4 regions of the Pseudalkalibacillus sp. NRS-1564 genome follow, and region 4 is predicted to be linked to each of the others. Evidence: riboswitches for the same ligand, from Rfam matches in the RefSeq annotation. Region 4 holds a riboswitch; each other region holds the start of a gene.
The links. Region 4 has a riboswitch for S-adenosylmethionine ahead of ACIFPW_RS19575 (2,3-diketo-5-methylthiopentyl-1-phosphate enolase). Riboswitches for the same ligand answer to the same signal wherever they lie in the genome.
Positions count from the first base shown of each region.

Region 1 (3,192 bases), on a different contig from region 4:
CCCCGTCCAATATTACCAAATTAAAATCTTCTAAAATTGCCTTAATAGGATTTTGATTCTGCCACATTACTTATTCCCCTTTTCTTTACTCGTTTTGTTAAATAGTAACTTCCATAACATAGTGCAATAAACGGTATCCCACAGTACAATGCCACTCGCTGGGTCGGATCAAAAGCAATGCCAATCAAGGAAGCCAGACATAACAAGAAGGCTAGAATCGGAACGACAGGATAGAAAGGCGTTCGATAACGAAGGTTTTTAATGGATTTTCCTTCTTTTACATATTTCTTTCTAAAAAGAAATTGTGACGCACTAATACTCATCCATACAATGACAACAGCAAGCCCGGAAATAGAGACAAGCACCACATAAACGGTATCTGGCGCAATGATGCTTGAAAGTAGTGCTAGTGCTCCGCCTAACATACTTAATATCACAGCAGGAAGAGGGACACCATTTTTGTTGAGCCTAGCAAAAATAGGAGAAATCATTTGCTTGTCTGAAAGTGACCAGAGCATTCTCGACGAAGCATATAACCCTGAATTTGCAGCGGATAAAATGGCTGTAAGAATAACAAAATTCATTATATCTGCCGCATATGGAATTCCAATTATTTCAAGTACTGCAACAAATGGGCTTTCTAGAACTCCAGCTTCTGATGCTGGGAGAAGAGCTGATAAAATAAAGATTGAACCGACAAAGAATAGAATGAGCCGAATTAACGTGGTGCGAATGGCTTTTGGTATGGTTTTCGCAGGATTTTCTGTTTCTCCAGCTGCAATTCCAATGAGTTCAGTTCCAGAGAAAGCAAAATTCACTGCCAGCATCGTCATTAATATGGCAAATACCCCATTCGGAAAGATCCCTTCATTTGTAAAGTTAGCAAATAACGATGCATTCGCACCAGATTCCATTGGAATAAACCCTACGATTGCTGCGGCACCTAAAATAATGAACAACACAATAGCCAGAACCTTTACAAGGGCAAACCAGAACTCACTCTCCGCAAAAAATTTCACAGTCAAAATATTTAAAATGAAGATCACTGCAGCAAACAAGCCGCTCCAAATCCATACACTAATAAGTGGAAACCACCTCTGCATGAGCATACCCGCAGCTGTAAACTCAGAACCTAGCGCAACTGTCCAGGTTAGCCAGTACAACCAGGCAACTGTATAACCGGTCCCTCCGCCAATGTATTGAGCCGCATAGCTATGAAACGCACCTGTCTCAGGCATATGAACCGCTAGCTCTCCCAAGCACAGCATGACCAGGTAAACGACAAGTGCGCCTACCAGATAAGATAGGATCGTCCCAACAGGACCAGCTTGTTGGATCGTGTAGCCAGAACTTAAAAACAATCCCGTACCGATGACCCCTCCGAGTGAGAGCATCACTACATGTCTTGATTTCATCTCCCTTTTAAAACCCTGTTTGCTTTCCATATTATTTCTCCTTACTTTTCCATCCAGAAAAACAAAAAAACGCACTCGAATGGAGTGCGTAACTGACAAAATAAAACCGAAGGCTCTCATCTATCAGGTTTATCACCCGCTGGAGTTAGCACAGTATCCAATGGACCTGTTGCTGAGGTTTCAAAGGGCCAGTCCCTCCACCTCTCTGGATAAGAAAATATATTTTAACAAAAATATCAATTTACTCACGGTTTGTCAAGGTAGGATAGCAACAACGACGCTTCACTAAATATCCTTTTTCCACTGACGACTACCTTGCATTTGTCTTTGGACAATTGTCTTCATACCATTTCTTTTCTTCATTGTTGAAAATCGCGTCATCGCTTCCCTCATATCTTTCTCCATTTGCTTCAACACGTACTCATTTTCCATTCCCTTTCCCTCCTCCAAAAAAAGATGGCTCCCCCTAAGAAAGTGGAAGCCATACCATGATGTGAGAACGTATATTCGGTTGATAACCTAAGTTTAGCGAACATTCGTTCTTTTAGCAAGGATTACTTTTATTTAAATATCGAAAAATCCACCTCATCTGCCATCTTTTTATACCCTTCATCATTCGGATGCAAATGATCCCCAGAATCATACTTCGAGAGAAACTTTTCTGGATCATCTGGATCTCTTAATGCTCTATCAAAATCAATGACAGCATCAAATTCTCCGCTCGTTCGAATCCACTCGTTCACTTCCTGGCGGGTCTTTTCTCCCTTTTTTGTAAACATACTAGAATCTTTATAAGGAGTTAATGTACCTCCATATATGGGAAGACCCTTTTCGTGAGTTGCTTTAATGATTTTTTTCATTCGATCAATGATTTTCTTTGAATCATATTCAGGATAGTGTCTTAAATCATTAATGCCCTCATGTAGGATAACACCTTTGATCCCTTCTTGACTTAGCACATCTCGTTCTAATCTTGCAAATGCATTCTGCCCTTTTCCTTCTTCACTATTGATTAAATGGTTAGCAGAAATCCCTGCATTTAATACAGACATTTTTACGTCAGCGTCTTTCGCATTCATTCGATTAGCAAGATAATCTGGCCAACGTCGGTTAGCGTTTAACGTGGAATAGTTGCCGTTTGCAATTGAGCTTCCCATTACAACGACAGATCCTTCTACAGATTCGTCAGGCACAACCTCTAAACGGTCTAGCCAGAACCAGGCTTCTTCTTTTGATGTGTATGCAGAGTCCTCTACATCTCCGGCATGATTTCCTTTCTCAGACATATATACCGTTTGATTTGAACGCTGGTGCCACGTTGTTGGGCCTGTTTCACGATCTACATACAAACTAACCGTTACATTCTGGTCTGCACTTACCGGAAAGTCAATCGCATCGCTATATTGCGTTTCTCCTTGGGGAATCGTTACAGCTTCTTTGCTACCAAATGTAATAAGCTGATCGGTCTCCTTTTCAATATTTGCGCCATCCCTAGATGTCGCAACTCTCACTTCTTTTATAGATAAAGGAAGTGAACCAAATTCATTGGATAATCGAATTCGCATTTTGTCCCCTTCCATATGCGGGCGAAGAATTAATCGGATTGTTTGATCCTTAAATCCCTCATGAGAATTTCCATCTTTAGCTGGGGCCTGCATGCTTGCTGTCCATGAACCTACCCATTCACTCTTCTTGGCTGCATCCTTCATAGAAGAAGGCCATCCTTTCGCGCTTACTACACTTAATAATCCAGCTATAAGAATCAGTACGAATAATG
Region 1 is NZ_JBITPM010000032.1:53,356-56,547, reverse strand. Features, by position in the region: gene mmuM (homocysteine S-methyltransferase) at 1-67, opposite strand, end outside; gene mmuP (S-methylmethionine permease) at 42-1,445, opposite strand; SAM riboswitch class I at 1,529-1,631, opposite strand; gene ACIFPW_RS15175 (hypothetical protein) at 1,701-1,847, opposite strand; gene ACIFPW_RS15170 (SGNH/GDSL hydrolase family protein) at 1,976-3,192, opposite strand, start outside.
Region 1: it holds a riboswitch for S-adenosylmethionine, as region 4 does, so the genes downstream of both, mmuP (S-methylmethionine permease) here and ACIFPW_RS19575 (2,3-diketo-5-methylthiopentyl-1-phosphate enolase) in region 4, are expected to answer to the same signal.

Region 2 (3,192 bases), on a different contig from region 4:
CTCCAGCATATTCTGTTCCACCAATTAAGACGGTTCGTTTCTCAAAGGAGATAATAATAAATGTTTCTGAATTTGTGCCATCCACTTCTGGATCAGCTTGAAAACCAGGTGCAGAAATGACAGTGAATTCAGCGTCATGTTCTTTTAACTCTGATTCATTCGGACAGATGAACAGCTGGTGGGCGAAAAGGTTATGCCAGGCATATTCATTAATAACCTGAATGGGTAGTCTTGATGACTGGTCAGCACCAGCAAATCCTTTAAACACATAAAGTCCCTTTTTCTCACCGAGATAGTTCAACACCTTTGTGTAAAGGTTTTCAAAACTTTTTTCGGAAATAGGTTGGTTTGTTTCCCAGTTCACTTTGTTCTTTACGGAATCTTCCTTTACAATGAACTTGTCCCCAGGAGAACGTCCTGTATATTTTCCGGTTTCTACGCGAAGAGCTCCTGTAGCTGATAGTTGCCCTTCGTTTTTAAATAGTGAATGTTCAACCAGTTCAGACACTGATAAATTCACATGTGGATTATTCTTATTTAATATCGCATCCAATAACGGTGAGGAGAAGGAAGCTGTTTTCATACGTTAAACCCATCCTTTTTTAAAGATTTCGTTGATTGACTTGTTTAACTCAAAAATAGTATAACACATTCATTCAATTATTCTATACTAATCTATGTATTTTTTGCATAAAAAGTGAAAAATGGGTGAATGACTATTTCTTTAGGTTGAAATCCTGTCGCCATTATATAGGAAGTGATTATTTTATGGGTAAGGATTAGGGTAGTGGTTCGGTCGCTTCGCCCTTGAATTCGAACACAAAGCCCGTGTTCTTTTTGTAGGGCTCCAGCGCTTGTCGAAGCTAAACGGGCGCTTCCGCTTTTCTTCATTGACACATCCTTTCATGTGCGTTATTATATGTCGAGAATGGATACTCTTATCCCGAGCAGGCGGAGGGACAGGCCCGATGAAGCTCAGCAACCAACTCCTATACAACAGGATTAAGGTGCTAACCTGCAAGACGATAGTCTTGGAAGATAAGAGGCGAAAGGCATGAGATATCAGCTCCTTTTCCCTCTGAATGTAGGGAAGGGCTTTTTTAATGTCGTTGAGATTGATGACGCTATAAAAAAAGGTAAGACGATAAGAAATTGAATTCGTTCTCTCGTTTCGGCACAGGGTAATAGGGAAATGAGTACCGTATCCATTACAACATAATTAGATAGGATCCAATCCTTAAGGAGGTACTTGAGTGAGTAATCGTCGTTTGTTTACTTCTGAGTCAGTAACAGAGGGGCATCCTGATAAAATTTCAGATCAGATTTCCGATGCCATTCTGGATGATATTCTTGCGCATGATCCAAATGCGCGCGTTGCCTGTGAAACTACAGTAACAACTGGTCTTGTTCTAGTTTCCGGTGAAATTACAACATCACACTATGTTGATATTCCGAAAGTGGTTCGTGAGACGATTCAAACGATCGGCTATACACGTGCGAAATACGGATTTGATGCTGAAACATGTGCTGTTCTTTCATCTATTGATGAACAGTCTGCAGACATCGCTGCAGGTGTAAACGTTGCTCTTGAAGCACGTGAAGGTACGATGTCAGATGATGAAATCGATGCAATTGGTGCAGGTGACCAGGGGCTTATGTTTGGTTACGCTTGTAATGAAACAGCGGAATTAATGCCGCTTCCGATTTCTCTTGCGCATAAACTAGCGCGTCGTTTGAGTGAAGTAAGAAAAGAAGAAATTCTTCCTTATCTTCGTCCTGATGGTAAAACACAAGTAACAGTGAAATACGATGAAGCTGGTAAGCCGGTTCGCGTTGATACCATTGTTGTTTCTACACAGCATCATCCTGAAATTTCACTTGAACAAATTCAACGTAACATCAAAGAACACGTTGTGAAGCCGGTTGTTCCTGCTGAATTAATTGATGAAGAAACAAAATACTTCATCAACCCAACAGGACGCTTTGTTATCGGTGGACCGCAGGGTGACGCAGGTTTAACAGGAAGAAAAATCATTGTTGATACTTACGGCGGTTATGCGCGTCACGGTGGCGGTGCTTTCTCAGGTAAGGATGCTACGAAAGTAGACCGTTCTGCGGCATATGCTGCTCGTTATGTTGCTAAGAACCTTGTGGCAGCGGGTCTAACAGATCGTTGTGAAGTTCAACTTGCTTACGCTATTGGGGTTGCTCAGCCAGTATCAATTGCTATTGATACATTTGGCACAGGAAAAGTGTCTGAGGAAAGTCTTGTAGAGCTAGTAAGAGAGAACTTCGATCTTCGTCCAGCAGGCATTATAAAGATGCTTGATCTTAGACGTCCCATTTATAAGCAAACAGCTGCGTATGGACATTTTGGACGTACTGATATTGACCTTCCATGGGAACAAACAGATCGTGCAGAATCCCTTAAACAGGGTGCCGGAATTTAATTAATTTCTAAGAAGCCAAAAATATTTTGGCTTCTTTTTTTTGCTCTATCATCCTTTTTGACATCCGTTATATTGTATTGAATTATCATAAAATAGATGGGTGTTGTGATAAAATGGAAGAAAAAATGGAGGAGTGTAATGTGTGAATACTAGTATATTCGGAGAAACCGTGACCGATGTGAATGAACTAAAAGACATGGCAGGAATACCGAGTAAATTGGCTGCAAACAAAGTCATATCTTTTCTTGATAAACACTGTAAAGAGTTCATATGCCGTACACCATTTATTACGATTGCCACCCAATCAAGTACGGGTGGTGATGTTTCGCCAAGAGGCGATGCACCGGGGTTTATTCAGGTTCTAGATAATCATCATTTATTGATACCGGAAAGACCGGGAAATAAACGAATGGACTCATTGATCAATTTATTAGAAAACCCAAATATCGGTTTGCTGCTGATGATTCCCGGCCGAGAAGAAGCGTTGCGTATTAATGGGAAGGCCTTGATTGTAAAAGATAAAACGCTGCTAGAGCAGTGTGAATATAAGGGGAAAACGCCTTTGTTAGGTATTGGAGTAGAAGTAAAGGAATGCTACATTCATTGTGCCAAAGCCTTTAAACGATCATATCTTTTTGAACCTGAACGATGGCCGAGTACTGAGGGGCTCGCCCCAGCTGCCAGAATGCTATCTGATCATGCAAAAATAGGCGAAGAAAAAGTGATTGAATCGTTGAAAGAA
Region 2 is NZ_JBITPM010000037.1:62,689-65,880, reverse strand. Features, by position in the region: gene pckA (phosphoenolpyruvate carboxykinase (ATP)) at 1-583, opposite strand, end outside; SAM riboswitch class I at 936-1,045, shown strand; gene metK (methionine adenosyltransferase) at 1,254-2,450, shown strand; gene ACIFPW_RS16735 (MSMEG_1061 family FMN-dependent PPOX-type flavoprotein) at 2,593-3,192, shown strand, end outside.
Region 2: it holds a riboswitch for S-adenosylmethionine, as region 4 does, so the genes downstream of both, metK (methionine adenosyltransferase) here and ACIFPW_RS19575 (2,3-diketo-5-methylthiopentyl-1-phosphate enolase) in region 4, are expected to answer to the same signal.

Region 3 (3,192 bases), on a different contig from region 4:
TCATTTATCTTCAGTTCCGCACTGGGTAAAATGGAGCGGAGTTCATTTAATACATTTTGATTATTCATAGGCTACCTCGCTTATAAAACAGTTCGTTTTCATTGTGGTTTGAGTTCAATAATGTTTCATGGACATATTCAAACACATTTAAAATAATAACACAACTACTTGATAAATATGATGTTTTTCATAAAAGAAGCCTTTAATTCGAAAAGAATGTTAATTGGAAAGCAACTTATATAGCGGAAAAATCAATCTCAGACATCGTGATTGGAAAAATGCTGTTATCCTATCAAATGCATAAATCATTGTATTCGTTACTCTTCTACAGATACTGTTACTAATCGTCGCCAACGTTATCAAAAATAATCAGCTTATAGAAAAAATGTAGTAGATATAATATCCTATGTATGAATGTATTTTAATACTGTAGTACAGGTGTACAGATAGGGTTTTTGGTAAAAAAACAACAACCGGAGAAATTAAGTTCTCCGGTTGTTGTTATAAATTAGGCCTTTGTTCGATAAGCCGTATTGTTATCTTTCAATGTCTCATCCGTTCCAAACAAAAAGTGCTTTTCCATATTTGGAGAATATACCGAGTTTACAGTTGTTCTGCCAACTGTTTCAGCCACCTCTCGCAGCATACTTGGAGAAGCCCCGCAACAGAGTCCCAAGTAATTGACCCCAACCAGCTGTGCCTCCTTAGCCCATTCCGCTAGTTCATAGCGATTGCAATAAAGCGGGTCTAAAGAGGTTGGAAAGGTCGTCTCTGTTGGCAATGTACACGCACAGCCACCGTCTGGTAAGTTAAAGAATGTTGGGTGTTCTTCTGTTGTACGATAAGGGATTGGAAGAGCACCAACATAGCCGTTAACAGACTGTCTAATTTTTTCAATGTAAGGCTGCATTGTGGCAGGCCCTCTAAAACAATTCATGCCAACAACTAGTGCACCTTGCTCTTCTAATAAACGGCAAGCTTCCTCAACCGTATAGCCGTCCCTTAAAATGTTCTCACTCATAAGTCCGAGTGTAATCACAGCTTGAAGACCTTGCTTTTGAATCTCTTCTAGCGCTATTTTGGCTTCTTCATAGAAGTAGAAGGTTTCGCCGTTGATGAAATCAACGCCTTCTTCTTTGCTCCATTTCACCATTTCAGCAAAAATTGACCGAATTTGTTCCTTACTTTCCTCATCTTCAGGATCAAATAAGTTTGTATTTGAAATGTTTCCAGCAACTAGCGCTTCTTCTTCAGGGTGTTCCTTCGCAACTTCTTTAGCCAGGCGGATGGCTTGTCTATTGAGCGGTTCTAACAATTCTTCTTTTCCAATAATCCTCATTTTCTCTCGGTGACCATTATACGTAAAAGCAAGTACGACATCAGAACCTGCAAGCATATAATCACGATACGTTTGTTTTAGCGCTTCAGGGTTGTCTAGGGCAACTTCGGGTACGAATGATCCTGCTTGTAAATAACCACGACGCTCTAGTTCAAATAGATAACCTTCCCCGCAAATAACTGGACCATCTTGCAATCGTTCTTCAAGTGTTCTTTTCATGTGTAACAGCTCCTTTTCTGGATAAAATAAAAAACCCTCTTCTTAAACAATAAGAAGAGGGTTTGCTAACATAATCCTCCTCTTATCTTCCAGGTGATATCACCTGTAGGATTTGGCACCAGCTTCAACTGAAGTTGAAAGGTTGCCGGGCATCATAGGGCCTATTCCCTCCGCCGCTCTTGATAAGAGTGTTGATTTAATTTTTGAACATGTGTGAAATTATAGACCGGTTAACTGGAAATGTCAATCACTTATCTGATAATTACGAAATGTTAGGATATTCACTTACTTTTCAAACGATAGATGCGATCTTCACGTCCTATCGGCTCGACTGACATTGATCCAGATGCAACAAATGAATCGAGGTAGGTACAAACAGCATAATAAATTTTTGGTTTCTTTGTGGAGTATCTCTTGTCTTGTACCTTTCCTTCCTTAATCAAAAGCTCACAAATCATTAGGGCGCTTTCCATACCTTGCTGAATATAGGAGTCTATCGCTTCCTGTGTTGTAAATGAAAGGTCCCCTACAAAATAGGTTTCCTTAGGTTTCTGGCTTGTCTTTTCTTGTAATGGTTCTTGAACTTCTTCCGCGAACAAATCAAAGGAACCTTGTAATTCCTCTTCTGATTTCGGTTCTTCCTGGTTGCTTTTCGGTTTGACTACTTGTTCTACAGTGTTGCTCCCTCTTTGAAAAGCTTCTTGGTCTTCACGATAAGATCTGATTAAACTGTTTAGCCGTTTTTCTTGTAGATCTAGTAATGGAAGATTTAATGAAAGTGGCTGTTCAATGTCTTGTGGAAGGTTCAATCCTTCAGGAATGTCGTATGTAGGATAGCCGTTCTGTCTTTTCAACAGTAGCTCATCCAACTCGTAATCTATTTCCATAAATCCCTTCACAACTTCTCTCACAATGGAAGCGGGTAATCCGGTATGCTCTTCGAAATGATTTATCCCGAAACGCCGCGTTTCCCCTGTTTTTGCATGTCGAACAACATATTGATACCGTAAAGAGCGACCGCACTCACATTTCAAATCATCTGAAATGAAGCCTGCATCGATGTAATCTTCTAGTATCCAATCATCAAGCAGCATCCTGATTTCTTCATCCGTTGCTCCACTTGGAATCATCCGGCCTTTACTTCTAGCAATGACATTCGCGAAAGTCGTTTTCTTACCGCGTTTAAGAAAATTCATTACATACGTTTGTTGTTCATTTGTCAGATCTGAAAAAAGCTCATCTCTTTGGGTGCTTGTCAGGCTTTGTGTCATATAAATCCCTTTCTGTACGATAGTAATGCCATTATATCAGTAAATATTCCACTATTGTTTGCATAGGATAAATTCTTAAAATAAGAAACGCCAATCCTGATGAATTGGCGTGAATTCGTTCTTAACGATGGCGGCCGTGCTCGCCCTTATGATTATGATGATGCTTTTCTTTTTTCTGTTTCGTTAAGTCGAGTGTATATTTAGCGAAACCATTTTCTGTTTCATCAACAAAATGAATCGTTTGAATGCTTTCCGCATAGGTTTTGGCTCGTAACGAGGATTCAAAAGTGACGTTCAGTTTCTTCTTATTGACTGTGTGAAATGACCAGTTCTGATCAGCTGTTGGATTAATTGTCTTGTTTT
Region 3 is NZ_JBITPM010000031.1:21,532-24,723, reverse strand. Features, by position in the region: gene murB (UDP-N-acetylmuramate dehydrogenase) at 1-68, opposite strand, end outside; gene ACIFPW_RS14750 (homocysteine S-methyltransferase family protein) at 509-1,558, opposite strand; SAM riboswitch class I at 1,638-1,747, opposite strand; gene ACIFPW_RS14745 (DUF3895 domain-containing protein) at 1,840-2,829, opposite strand; gene ACIFPW_RS14740 (bifunctional 2',3'-cyclic-nucleotide 2'-phosphodiesterase/3'-nucleotidase) at 2,951-3,192, opposite strand, start outside.
Region 3: it holds a riboswitch for S-adenosylmethionine, as region 4 does, so the genes downstream of both, ACIFPW_RS14750 (homocysteine S-methyltransferase family protein) here and ACIFPW_RS19575 (2,3-diketo-5-methylthiopentyl-1-phosphate enolase) in region 4, are expected to answer to the same signal.

Region 4 (3,192 bases):
ATACGGCCAAGTTATTGAGATGGTATCAGTAGTAAAATCACTGCCATTACAGAAGATATTTTCTTCTGGAATACCGTATGGCTTAAGAAGAGGGTAAATAAAGAAATCGATCCCTCCACTGACGATATAGAGCTCGATCCCTTCTTGCCTCGTGTAGTCTACGAATTCGCTAAAACCCTGTCTGATTTCAGTTGTAGCTACTAAATAATCGAGTAATTCCTGTTTCAATTTGGAAGGGATTAAGTGAAACATCCTTCCGACCCCTTCACGAATGGAAATATTTTGAGCGAGCACATCATCTTTTATTTGCTCCCACTCTTTCGGAGCAAACCGTTTCATCAAAGAAACGATATTATCAATTTTCGTAATGGTGCCATCAAAATCGCAAAAAATAATCGGCTGCTTCATCGCACTACCTCCCCGCTCCCCCACTTTGTAAGAGCCTGATGAAGTTCCTCACTATTTTGAGAGGCCTGTTCAAGAGGTTGCTCTGTTAAAACAGCTTGAATGGCATCTCGGAAAGCTTTTCCGCCTGCAGCTGCTCCATCGGGATGCCCGTGCACGCCACCTCCCGCATTAATCACACTGTCTATACCGAAATCTTTTATAAGAAGCGGTACTAGTCCAGGATGAATGCCCGCTGAAGGAACAGGGAATGTTCTTTTCAGCTTATTATTTCTCGTTAAGGCTTCTGCTGTTGCGAGCGCCTCTCTTCGATCAAGCGCTACACTCCCATAAGGCGAAGGGAAAAGGGAAAAGTCTGCCCCAGCAGTTCGAAGCAACTTTCCAAGTAATAGGGAGTAACTTACCCCATGTGTGCTTGAGGCAGCCATTGCACCAGAGAATGCAGGGTGTGCCATGATTGGAACCGGAATATCCGAGTCCTCTGAAAGTGATTGCAATGCATCTAGTCCATATGTAAAAACATTAAACAGAAGCGCATCTGCTCCTAATTCCACAGCAAGCTTTGCTCGATCACTGAGGTTTGCCGTTCTTCCTGTTAAATTCACTGCGTAACGCGTTCGCTTTCCTGTCAATTCAGCCGTTTCATCCAGCATTTTTCGTAAGGCGGGTACTCGCTTTTCAAGAGGGGTTAACTCATTTTCAAAAAGAATTTCATCGTCCTTCACAAAATCGACTCGACCAAGCGCCTGCTGTTTCATTTGTTCCTGCAATTCGCCTAACGATTTTCCAATAACTCCTTTGAAAATACTCATAACGAGCGGTCGATCGTATACTTCTGTAAGATTCCGAATACCATCTATTCCATATGCTGGACCTGGGAATTGATTAAGTAACCCTGCAGAGAACTCTAAATCAATCAGCTTAATTTCACCATCAAGTGAAAGCTTACCGATGACTGTTGTTAAAATCGCAGGTAGATCCGCACTGAAATTGATGGTGGGGTAAGCAATCGCGATGATGCCCTTTTCCCCTTTTTCCTCTACGTGAACGACTTCACCCTTATGCTTCTTTAACTGCTTTTTTTCTAATAACGGTAGATTGGTCCAAGTCCCAATCGTTAATCCAAGGGCGATCGCTTCAGCGCGCTTAGATAATTGTTGGTCATTCTTAACAAGGTAAGTTGCCACAAGATGACTCATCATGCTCATTCCTTTCCATCGCGCTAGTCCTCAATCTTTGATCATACAAAAAAGACCCCTTCACGAGGAAGAGGTCGTTATCACCATGCTCTTCCTCTTATCTTCCAGCTTTTGCTGCGAGAATTAGCACCGTGTCTTCAAGTAACCTTGAAAATCGGTTGCCGGGCTTCAAAGGGCTCGTCCCTCCACCTCTCTGGATAAGAGTATGCAACTATTCGTTTAAGTAATTGATTCGAATTATGCCAGACGTAGGAAATCCTGTCAATCTATTTTTTTACTTTTCTGAATCAAAAGAGATTAAGAGAATTAATTCGTTCAACTGCCTCACTGAGTTTCTCTTCGGAAGTTAATAAGCCTACTCTCACATAGCCTTCCCCATACTCTCCAAAGCCGTTCCCAGGCGCAACTACAATTTGAACATTCTCAAGCAAGTAGTCCGCAAATCCCTCTGAAGTAAATGATTCAGGTACTTTTAACCAGGCAAAAAATGACCCCGCAGGAGAGGTTACATCCCAGCCAATATCGTGAAGCCCCTGTATCAATACATTCCGTCTAGATTCGTACGTTTGGCGAAGGTTCTCAACACATTCCTGTGAACCTAGTAAAGCTTCTGCAGCTGCTTCTTGCACTGCACTAAACAAACTAACGTAGAAATGATCCTGAAGCAGGTTGATGCTTTCCACTACAGATGGGTTTCCGACAGCAAACCCAACACGCCATCCTGCCATATTATACGTTTTGGAAAGAGTATAAATCTCAATTCCCACATCTTTAGCACCTTCTGTTTCCAAAAAGCTTTTAGGACGTTCTCCATCGAATCCGATCGCTCCATAAGCAAAATCATGAACGACACAGATGTCATTGGCATCCGCAAACCTAACCGTTTCATCAAAAAAGCTTTTCGTTGCTACAGCAGCGGTAGGATTGTTTGGATAATTTAAAAACATGAGCTTTGCTTTTGCAAGAGCACTCTCTGGGATCGCGCTATAATCAGGCAGAAAATCATTTTGTTCAAGTAACGGCATCATTTGCATATCCGCTTCAGCCATCGCAACACCAGACCAATAATCAGGATAGCCAGGATCTGGCACGAGCGCCACGTCACTTTTATTTAACAAACATTGACTGACTTCTACAAGGCCAGCTTTTCCACCAAAAAGGACGGCTACCTCTTTCTCCGGATCAAGCTCAACACCAAACTCTCGCTTATAGAAGTCAGCCGCGGCTTGTTTCAGAAAAGGTTGTCCCTTAAATGGCGGATACTTGTGGTATGCAGGGTTTTCAGCTGCCTGCTGCAAAGACTCGATAATATGCGCAGGCGTCGGCTGGTCAGGATTTCCTTGGCCAAGGTTAATAATGTCATATCCCGCCTCTACATAACGGTTCACTTTTCCAGCAAGCTTCGCAAAAAATTGTTCTGGTAAACGTTTAAGTGCATCTGAAGTTTGAAATTGTTTCAAATGGAATCACATCCTGTTAAAATTTTCGAGAAATTCTAATAAGTTATGTTATCTTGGATACACAACCATGTAAAGGTCAATTTCTAAACATGTAAGGAGGACAAATCAATGAAAAACCTTGCCCTGTT
Region 4 is NZ_JBITPM010000044.1:9,048-12,239, forward strand. Features, by position in the region: gene ACIFPW_RS19570 (2-hydroxy-3-keto-5-methylthiopentenyl-1-phosphate phosphatase) at 1-408, opposite strand, end outside; gene ACIFPW_RS19575 (2,3-diketo-5-methylthiopentyl-1-phosphate enolase) at 405-1,604, opposite strand; SAM riboswitch class I at 1,699-1,808, opposite strand; gene ACIFPW_RS19580 (pyridoxal phosphate-dependent aminotransferase) at 1,892-3,064, opposite strand; partial or broken gene ACIFPW_RS19585 (carbon-nitrogen family hydrolase) at 3,173-3,192, shown strand, end outside.